One region of the Halobacillus sp. A1-3 genome, then DNA from elsewhere that is predicted to be linked to it. Evidence: riboswitches for the same ligand, from Rfam matches in the RefSeq annotation. Region 1 holds a riboswitch; the other holds the start of a gene.
The links. A riboswitch is a leader RNA that binds a small molecule or an ion and turns the genes downstream of it on or off. The one in region 1 is predicted to bind S-adenosylmethionine.
Positions count from the first base shown of each region.

Region 2: linked by a shared signal. The riboswitch ahead of ACRYKC_RS14650 (methionine biosynthesis PLP-dependent protein) and the one ahead of ACRYKC_RS11120 (methionine ABC transporter ATP-binding protein) in region 1 are both predicted to bind S-adenosylmethionine.

Region 1 is NZ_JBPCEO010000005.1:222,493-226,043, forward strand. Features, by position in the region: gene ACRYKC_RS11100 (toprim domain-containing protein) at 1-272, shown strand, start outside; gene ACRYKC_RS11105 (thioredoxin family protein) at 283-597, shown strand; gene ACRYKC_RS11110 (hypothetical protein) at 695-1,015, shown strand; gene ACRYKC_RS11115 (TlpA family protein disulfide reductase) at 1,008-1,424, opposite strand; SAM riboswitch class I at 1,503-1,610, shown strand; SAM riboswitch class I at 1,785-1,894, shown strand; gene ACRYKC_RS11120 (methionine ABC transporter ATP-binding protein) at 1,969-2,994, shown strand; gene ACRYKC_RS11125 (methionine ABC transporter permease) at 2,987-3,551, shown strand, end outside.
Region 2 is NZ_JBPCEO010000008.1:78,927-82,477, forward strand. Features, by position in the region: gene metC (cystathionine beta-lyase) at 1-654, opposite strand, end outside; gene ACRYKC_RS14650 (methionine biosynthesis PLP-dependent protein) at 651-1,772, opposite strand; SAM riboswitch class I at 1,854-1,965, opposite strand; gene ACRYKC_RS14655 (hypothetical protein) at 2,190-2,597, opposite strand; gene ACRYKC_RS14660 (hypothetical protein) at 2,712-3,044, opposite strand; gene ACRYKC_RS14665 (DUF4385 domain-containing protein) at 3,128-3,551, opposite strand, start outside.

The sequences.
Region 1 (3,551 bases):
TTGAAATCATCTGCACTCATGGCACATTAGGTGTTGAACGAATGGAAGAGCTGATTTTTGATTTCAACCTAGATGATCGTTCCGTTTACATTCTTGTAGATGAAGACGACTCGGGAAATAAGTTGAGAAAACAATTGACAGAAGAACTTCCCCATGCAGAACACATTTATATTGATAAAGCGTTTAGAGAGGTTGCCGCTACGCCAGAGCCAGAATTAGCAAGAGCACTTTTGAACAGACACTTCAGTGTAAAACCGATCTACTTGATTTAGGAGGAACAACTTGGAAGAACTAGAACAAAAAACGATTGAAACAGCGATACAGGGCGATGTGTTAGCGCTCACTTTCATTCACAGTCCTTTTTGCGGCACATGCCATTTAGCTCGACAAATGCTGACAACTATTGAAGCAACATTTGGGAAAGAGATATTTTGGGAATTCAATGCCTCGTTGCATCCCGATCTTATGGAGAAGTATCGAATAGAAAGTGTCCCATGTCTGCTCGTTACAGAAAAGGGGCGGTTAGTCGAAAAGGTCTATGCTTTTCATTCTGTTCCGAACATGTATGAGAAAGTCTCAAAATATGTAAAAGAATAATCGAATGACCCGGGAAATGACGAACGATTCTTCGCTTCAGGAGAAGGGTTGACTCCTCCTTTTAAAGAATTTTAATACAGTAAAAGGAGGAGTTTTTATGATCGATTTTATTTATGAATGGGTAGAGAACGTCAATCATCGATATGACCTGTTACCTACTTGGCGTGAACGAAAACTAAACGTTGAAGTACAAGTTGGTCAGCATCAAGTTTGTTTATTTATCGATCATTCAGGGGTTCAGTTAAAAGCAACACAAGAAGGTCAAGGAAGTCTGGTTCTGCAATCGTCTACCAGTGTTATGGAAGAATTGTTTACAGGAAGCAAAAAACTGACCTCCCTACCTGAAACGATGATTAGTGTAAAGGGAGCTTATCGAAACATCTTATTTATGGAGTCTTTACTTTTACTTTCTAGATGAGTTTACCAATGGATTCTACAATCTCTAAAAAGGAAGCTTTGTCCCCGAATTGTTCATACACGTTTCCATGCTGATCAATAATCGTCGTAGTGGGTACACCTTCACACTCGTATAGGTCGTAAATCTCCCTCCCTCTGTCTTTTAAAGTAGGCTGCGTTAAAAATTCATCAGCATACTGAACGCCTTTTTCTTCTGCTCTTTCTCTACCTGCTACATTGATGGTCAGCATTTTTACCTTCTCATGATCCATCGTTTTATAAAGCTGCTCTTTTTTTGGAAGGTCTGAACCGCAATCGGGACACCAGGAGACCCAAAACGTGAGAACAATTACTTTTCCAATATCTTCATCTAGCTGGTAAGTTTCTTCATTATGAATGTATGGTAGCTCAAATAGTGGTGCTTTTTTCAACTTTATACTCTCCTCTTTTTTTGTTGACGTGTAGGTAGTACAATGCTAACATATTTAATAATTTCATATCGACATCTTCACTTATCCAGAGTGGCGGAGGGACTGGCCCTGTGATGCCCAGCAACCGGCTCCATATGAGCACGGTGCTAATTCCTGCAAAGCGATTATCGCTTTGATAGATGAGAAGAGGTAGTAACGTAAATCTCTTCTTAATGGAAGGGATTTTTTTATTGCCTGTTTCTTTTTTATGAAAGTAGTTAATTTTCTGCTTTTTTTGTTGACACAAAATTTTGGCGGTGATACAATTCCTCTTGTGCTACTTAAGCGAGTTAAAGTGATAATCATTTAATATACCAAAATCTCTTATCCAGAGTGGCGGAGGGACTGGCCCGATGATGCCCGGCAACCCACGAACATCTTGTTCGAGAAGGTGCCAATTCCTACAGAGCGTAAGCCCTGATAGATGAGAGAACAGATTTGACTTAGGATACATACGCCTTTCTGTTCTCTGAATCAGAAAGGCGTTTTTTTATGGAGGGACAACATGATTACAATCAAAGGCTTATCCAAAGTATTTCAAACAAAAGACAAACAGGTAACTGCTGTAGATAACCTTGATCTTTCAATAAAGAAAGGCGAAATCTACGGTGTGATCGGATACAGCGGTGCCGGAAAAAGTACGTTTATAAGGCTATTGAATCGTCTGGAAGACCCTACGGGCGGTAAGGTAACCATCAACGAACAGGAATTGACCTCCCTAAGTAAAGGGAAGTTGAGAGTAGCCCGTCAGGAGATAGGGATGATTTTTCAGCACTTCAACTTACTTTGGTCTAGAACCGTTCATGACAATATCGCTTTTCCTCTGGAAATTGCCGGTACACCAAAAGCAGAAAGGCAAAAAAGAGTCAATGAATTAATAGACTTGGTCGGATTGAGTGGTCGTGGAAATTCATATCCTTCTCAGCTTAGTGGAGGACAAAAACAGAGGGTAGGTATTGCTCGGGCTTTAGCAAACAATCCTAAAGTGCTACTTTGCGACGAAGCAACATCAGCCCTTGACCCTGAGACGACAGATTCAATTTTAGACCTGCTTGTAGATATCAACGAAAAATTGGGGCTGACAATTGTTCTAATCACTCATGAAATGCACGTTATTCGCAAAATTTGTCACCAGGTGGCGGTTATGGAAGAAGGAAAAATCGTCGAACAGGGAGATGTTCTGGATGTATTCCTTCATCCTAAACAGCAAGTGACGAAGAAATTCGTCGATCAGGTCATGGGAGATCCAGAAAAAGAACACTCACTAGGGCTTATAAAAGACAATTACAAGAGTGGGGAAATCGTAAGACTCCACTTCGTTGGAGACAGTGCGAACCAAGCACTGATTAGTGATCTATCTAGAAAGTTCGTACTAGATGTGAACATTTTGCATGGTAAGATCACTCAAACGCAAAAAGGTGCTTATGGAACGATGTTTGTTCAATTTGAAGGTGCTAAAGAAGAAATTAACCGGGCGATCCATTACATCGAAGAAACGTCAGTAGAAGTGGAGGTGAACCCGAATGTTTAATCAGTGGTTTCCAAATGTAAGTATGGAAGACATGATTACGGCTACAAACGAAACATTATATATGACTTTAGTTTCCGTAGCAGGAACGTTCATTATCGGGTTGTTCCTTGGATTGCTGCTCTTTTTGTCTGGGCCGGGAGGGCTTTGGCAGAACAAGGTATTAAATATGATTACAGCATCGGTTGTTAACGTGTTCCGTGCGATTCCTTTCATTATATTAATTTTACTATTATTCCCGTTTACTGACTTTTTAATGGGAACCATCCGTGGTCCAAAAGCTGCATTACCTGCCCTTATAATCGGAGGAGCTCCATTCTATGCACGTCTAGTGGAGATCGCCCTGAAAGAAGTAAACAAAGGGGTAGTGGAAGCGGCAAAAGCAATGGGGGCAAAATATTCGACGATTATCTTTAAAGTTCTGCTTCCAGAATCGATGCCAGCCTTAATATCTGGGATCACAGTGACAGCGATCGCTCTGATCGGCTACACAGCTGTTGCAGGAGCAATCGGGGCTGGTGGTTTAGGTGACTTTGCCTATTTCTACGGATTTCAGCGTA
Region 2 (3,551 bases), on a different contig from region 1:
TACTTGCTCGCTGTTGGTTGCTGCAAGACCAGCTACAACATCGCTGTGTCCGGCAATGAACTTCGTTGCACTGTGAAGCACAAGGTCTGCGCCTAGATCTAAAGGCTGTTGAAGCGCTGGTGTCATGAACGTGTTATCAACGAAGGTTAAACAGTCATTCGCTTTTGCAAGCTTAGCAACCGCTTGAATGTCTGTAATTTTAAGTAGTGGATTGGAAGGCGTTTCGATATATAAAAGTTTTGTATTCGGACGAATCGCTGTAGCGACCGAATGCAGATCTGTCATATCTACGAAGGTGTGATCGATTCCAAACCTGTGTAGAACATCATTGATGATACGGAAAGTACCTCCGTACACATCCTCTGAGATCACGACATGATCGCCTTGAGACAAAAGCATGAAGGATGTGGAAATGGCCGCCATGCCTGAGGCGAACGCAAACCCTTTTGTACCATTTTCAAGACCCGCAATAGCCTCTTCCAATGCTTCTCTTGTCGGGTTCCCTGAGCGGCTGTAATCATATTTTCCGGGTTCATCAAAGTCAATCTGGTGAAATGTGGATGCCTGTTGGATAGGGACGCTGACCGCCCCAGTATACTTATCGAATTTATGGTCGTTATGAAGCAGGCGTGTCTGCAAAGAATAATCAGTCATTTGATCGTCTCCTCCTTTTTCAAATTGGCAAGTGTTTGATCAAGGTCATAAATCAAGTCGTCAATATGTTCAACTCCTACTGAAAACCGCAATAAACGGTTGCATACACCGTAAGAGGTTCTCGTTTCCTCCGGAATGTCTGCATGGGTCTGGGTGGCTGGATACGTAATGAAACTTTCCACTCCGCCGAGGCTTTCAGCAAAGCTGATGACATTCAGATGGCTGAGGAATGGGTCGACCCAGTCTTCTTCTTGTAAGCGGAAAGAGATCATACCGCCTTTCCCGGGATATAAAACGTCTGTAATGGCATCGTGATTTTCCAAGTATTCTACAATCGCTTTGGCGTTAGATTCGTGCTGCCTCATGCGAAGCGGTAAAGTTTTCATCCCTCTCATTAACAGCCAACAATCAAAAGGGGATAACACGGCTCCTGAGGTGTTTTGATGAAAGGCGAGCTTTTCGCAAATTCCTTCATCTTCCGCTACCAGTAGACCAGCCAGTACATCGTTATGACCACCGAGGTACTTCGTTGCACTGTGAATGACGATATCTGCGCCTTCTTTTAATGGCTGCTGAAGAAGGGGAGTGTATAGGGTATTATCGACAATCAACAGCAGGTTATGTTCTTTGGTAAAACGTGCAATCTCCGAAATATCCGCTACATGCATCAGAGGATTGGTAGGTGTCTCAATATAAACAGCCTTCGTCTTTGGTGTAAGTAAATCCTTAAGCCCTGATAAGTTCTGACTGGCACAGTATTGAAAAACTACTCCAGATTGTTCCGTTATATGTTCGAACAAACGATAAGTCCCTCCGTACAAATCCTCTGAAACAAGTATTTCATCTCCTTGTCTGAAAAGGGATAGTGCCGTTTGAATTGCCGCCATCCCAGAACTAAAGGCGAATCCCGCTTTTCCTTCCTCGATGTCTGCGATCGACTGTTCTAAAATTTTTCGTGTTGGATTGCCTGTTCTTGAGTAATCAAAACCTGTAGATTGCCCGATCCCCTTATGTCGATAAGGAGTAGAAAAGTAGACGGGAGGGTTGATCGCTCCTGTAGGATCCTCGTTTCGATTTCCAGTTTGCACAAATTTTGTATCCGTATGAGGGGTGTTCATCGTCATTCTCCTTTTTTAAAACATGTAGTTGAAAAATAAAAAAAGCCTTCTTAAGAAGAAGACTTTAACGTTCGGATCTTCTTCTTATCTTCCAAGTTGGGTCACAACTTGCTGGACGTAGCACCTTACTGGATATATACCAGTGGTTGCTGAGGCTTCACAGGGCCAGTCCCTCTGCCTCTCTTGATAAGAAATGGATTCATCACTATTCATTTGGGAAATTCTTTCTCCCTAATGTACACTACTCACTTCCATTTGACAATAGAACAGCAAGAATTTTTAGAAAAATCCGTCTTTAGGGATGGGGTTAATTTATGAAGGGCTACTCAAAAGGTGAGCAGCTGGGAAACGGGGACGTTGGATGGAAGACCAATGAAACCTAAAAAACCGCTCATCCCAAAATGAGCGGTTCGTGAATTATCGTATATTTACTTTTGCACTCTCAGGTGTCTCAACGCCAGCTTCAATGTACGTGCGTACAAGTTGCCATGTGTCCTTCTCTTTTTTATATGTATTAAAAAAGAGGTTGGACGAACCCAGAAGTTCTCCTTCCAGTTCAATCGATACCCAGAAGGAAGCGAGCCATTCATTCTCTTTTAATTCAGTCAGACAATGGTCGGTATAAATCCACGTCATATCCTTATCCTGAAAGTGACCAAAAGCTTGCTTCCAACCTTCAATCGAGTCCTCATAAGAGTAGTCGATCACTTCGTCCTGACGAATTTCTCTTACCACTAATTGATCAGATATTGTCTCTTTTAGAAAATCTAAGTCCTGTTTACGGGCGCGTTCTTTAAATGTTCCATAGTAAGAGTGAAATTCCATTCCTTACCACCTCCAACTAGGGAAGTTCGATAAAAGGATGGAATTTCCTTTTTTAAAATCCATTGTCATGAAGGTAGGCAGGGTGGTTGTAAAAGGGAATACCGCACTCGCTCTTCAGTGACAGATTCCTAAGTTATAAGCGGTAATTTTTAACTGGGATGCGACGATGGTGAGCCAGATGGCGTAATTACTGATAAGCAAGATATATCGACTTTTCTTGTTAGATACATGTGTTCTCGTTTTGAATAAAAATCCGAGGAACGGTAACGTAATGACTGTGAATAACATGGTTAGACCTAACAAGCCCTTCGCTTCACTCATCCACAAAAATTGATCAAAGAGAGGGATGATGAGAGCAGGTGTATAGAGGATAGAAATAAAGTAGATTCCGAGACCCCATGAGGTGAGCATCAGTCCTAAGCTTAAGACGAGGAAAGGGATTTTCAAGAAATTCGCTCCTTATCGCGTTAAATCCGATTTAGTTTATCGGATTAATAGTAGCTTACGTTTGAAGGACTGATTTGTCAATATCAACCGTATTCTTTTTGGTGAGCTTTTTTCTTAGATAAGTATTCTTCGTCTTCTCTTGCTTTAATCCACTTCTCTTCAAATATTTCTGCTGACTCGGCCTTTTCCTCATCAATCTCCCGTTCCTTTATATTGCCCTCTTCATCATACTTTTTCCCGCCTTTGTAATTGGTATAGCGACGGGAGCGTGTATATCCCATTTGCAGGAATTTCCTCGCCATATCCATGCCGACAAAGTCATCTTTTTCTTTATAGTCGAGGAACATCTGATAAATTTTTTCAGAGGATTCTTTAGCAATCTCTGGTGTTTTGAAACGCCAGTGTTCTAGAATCTCGCTCTTGTACGGTTCTACTAATAACACGCCCTGCTCGCCGCGTCCCACTCGATATTTTTCAGGGTTCTTCCGGAAGTCTGTATTCTTAAAG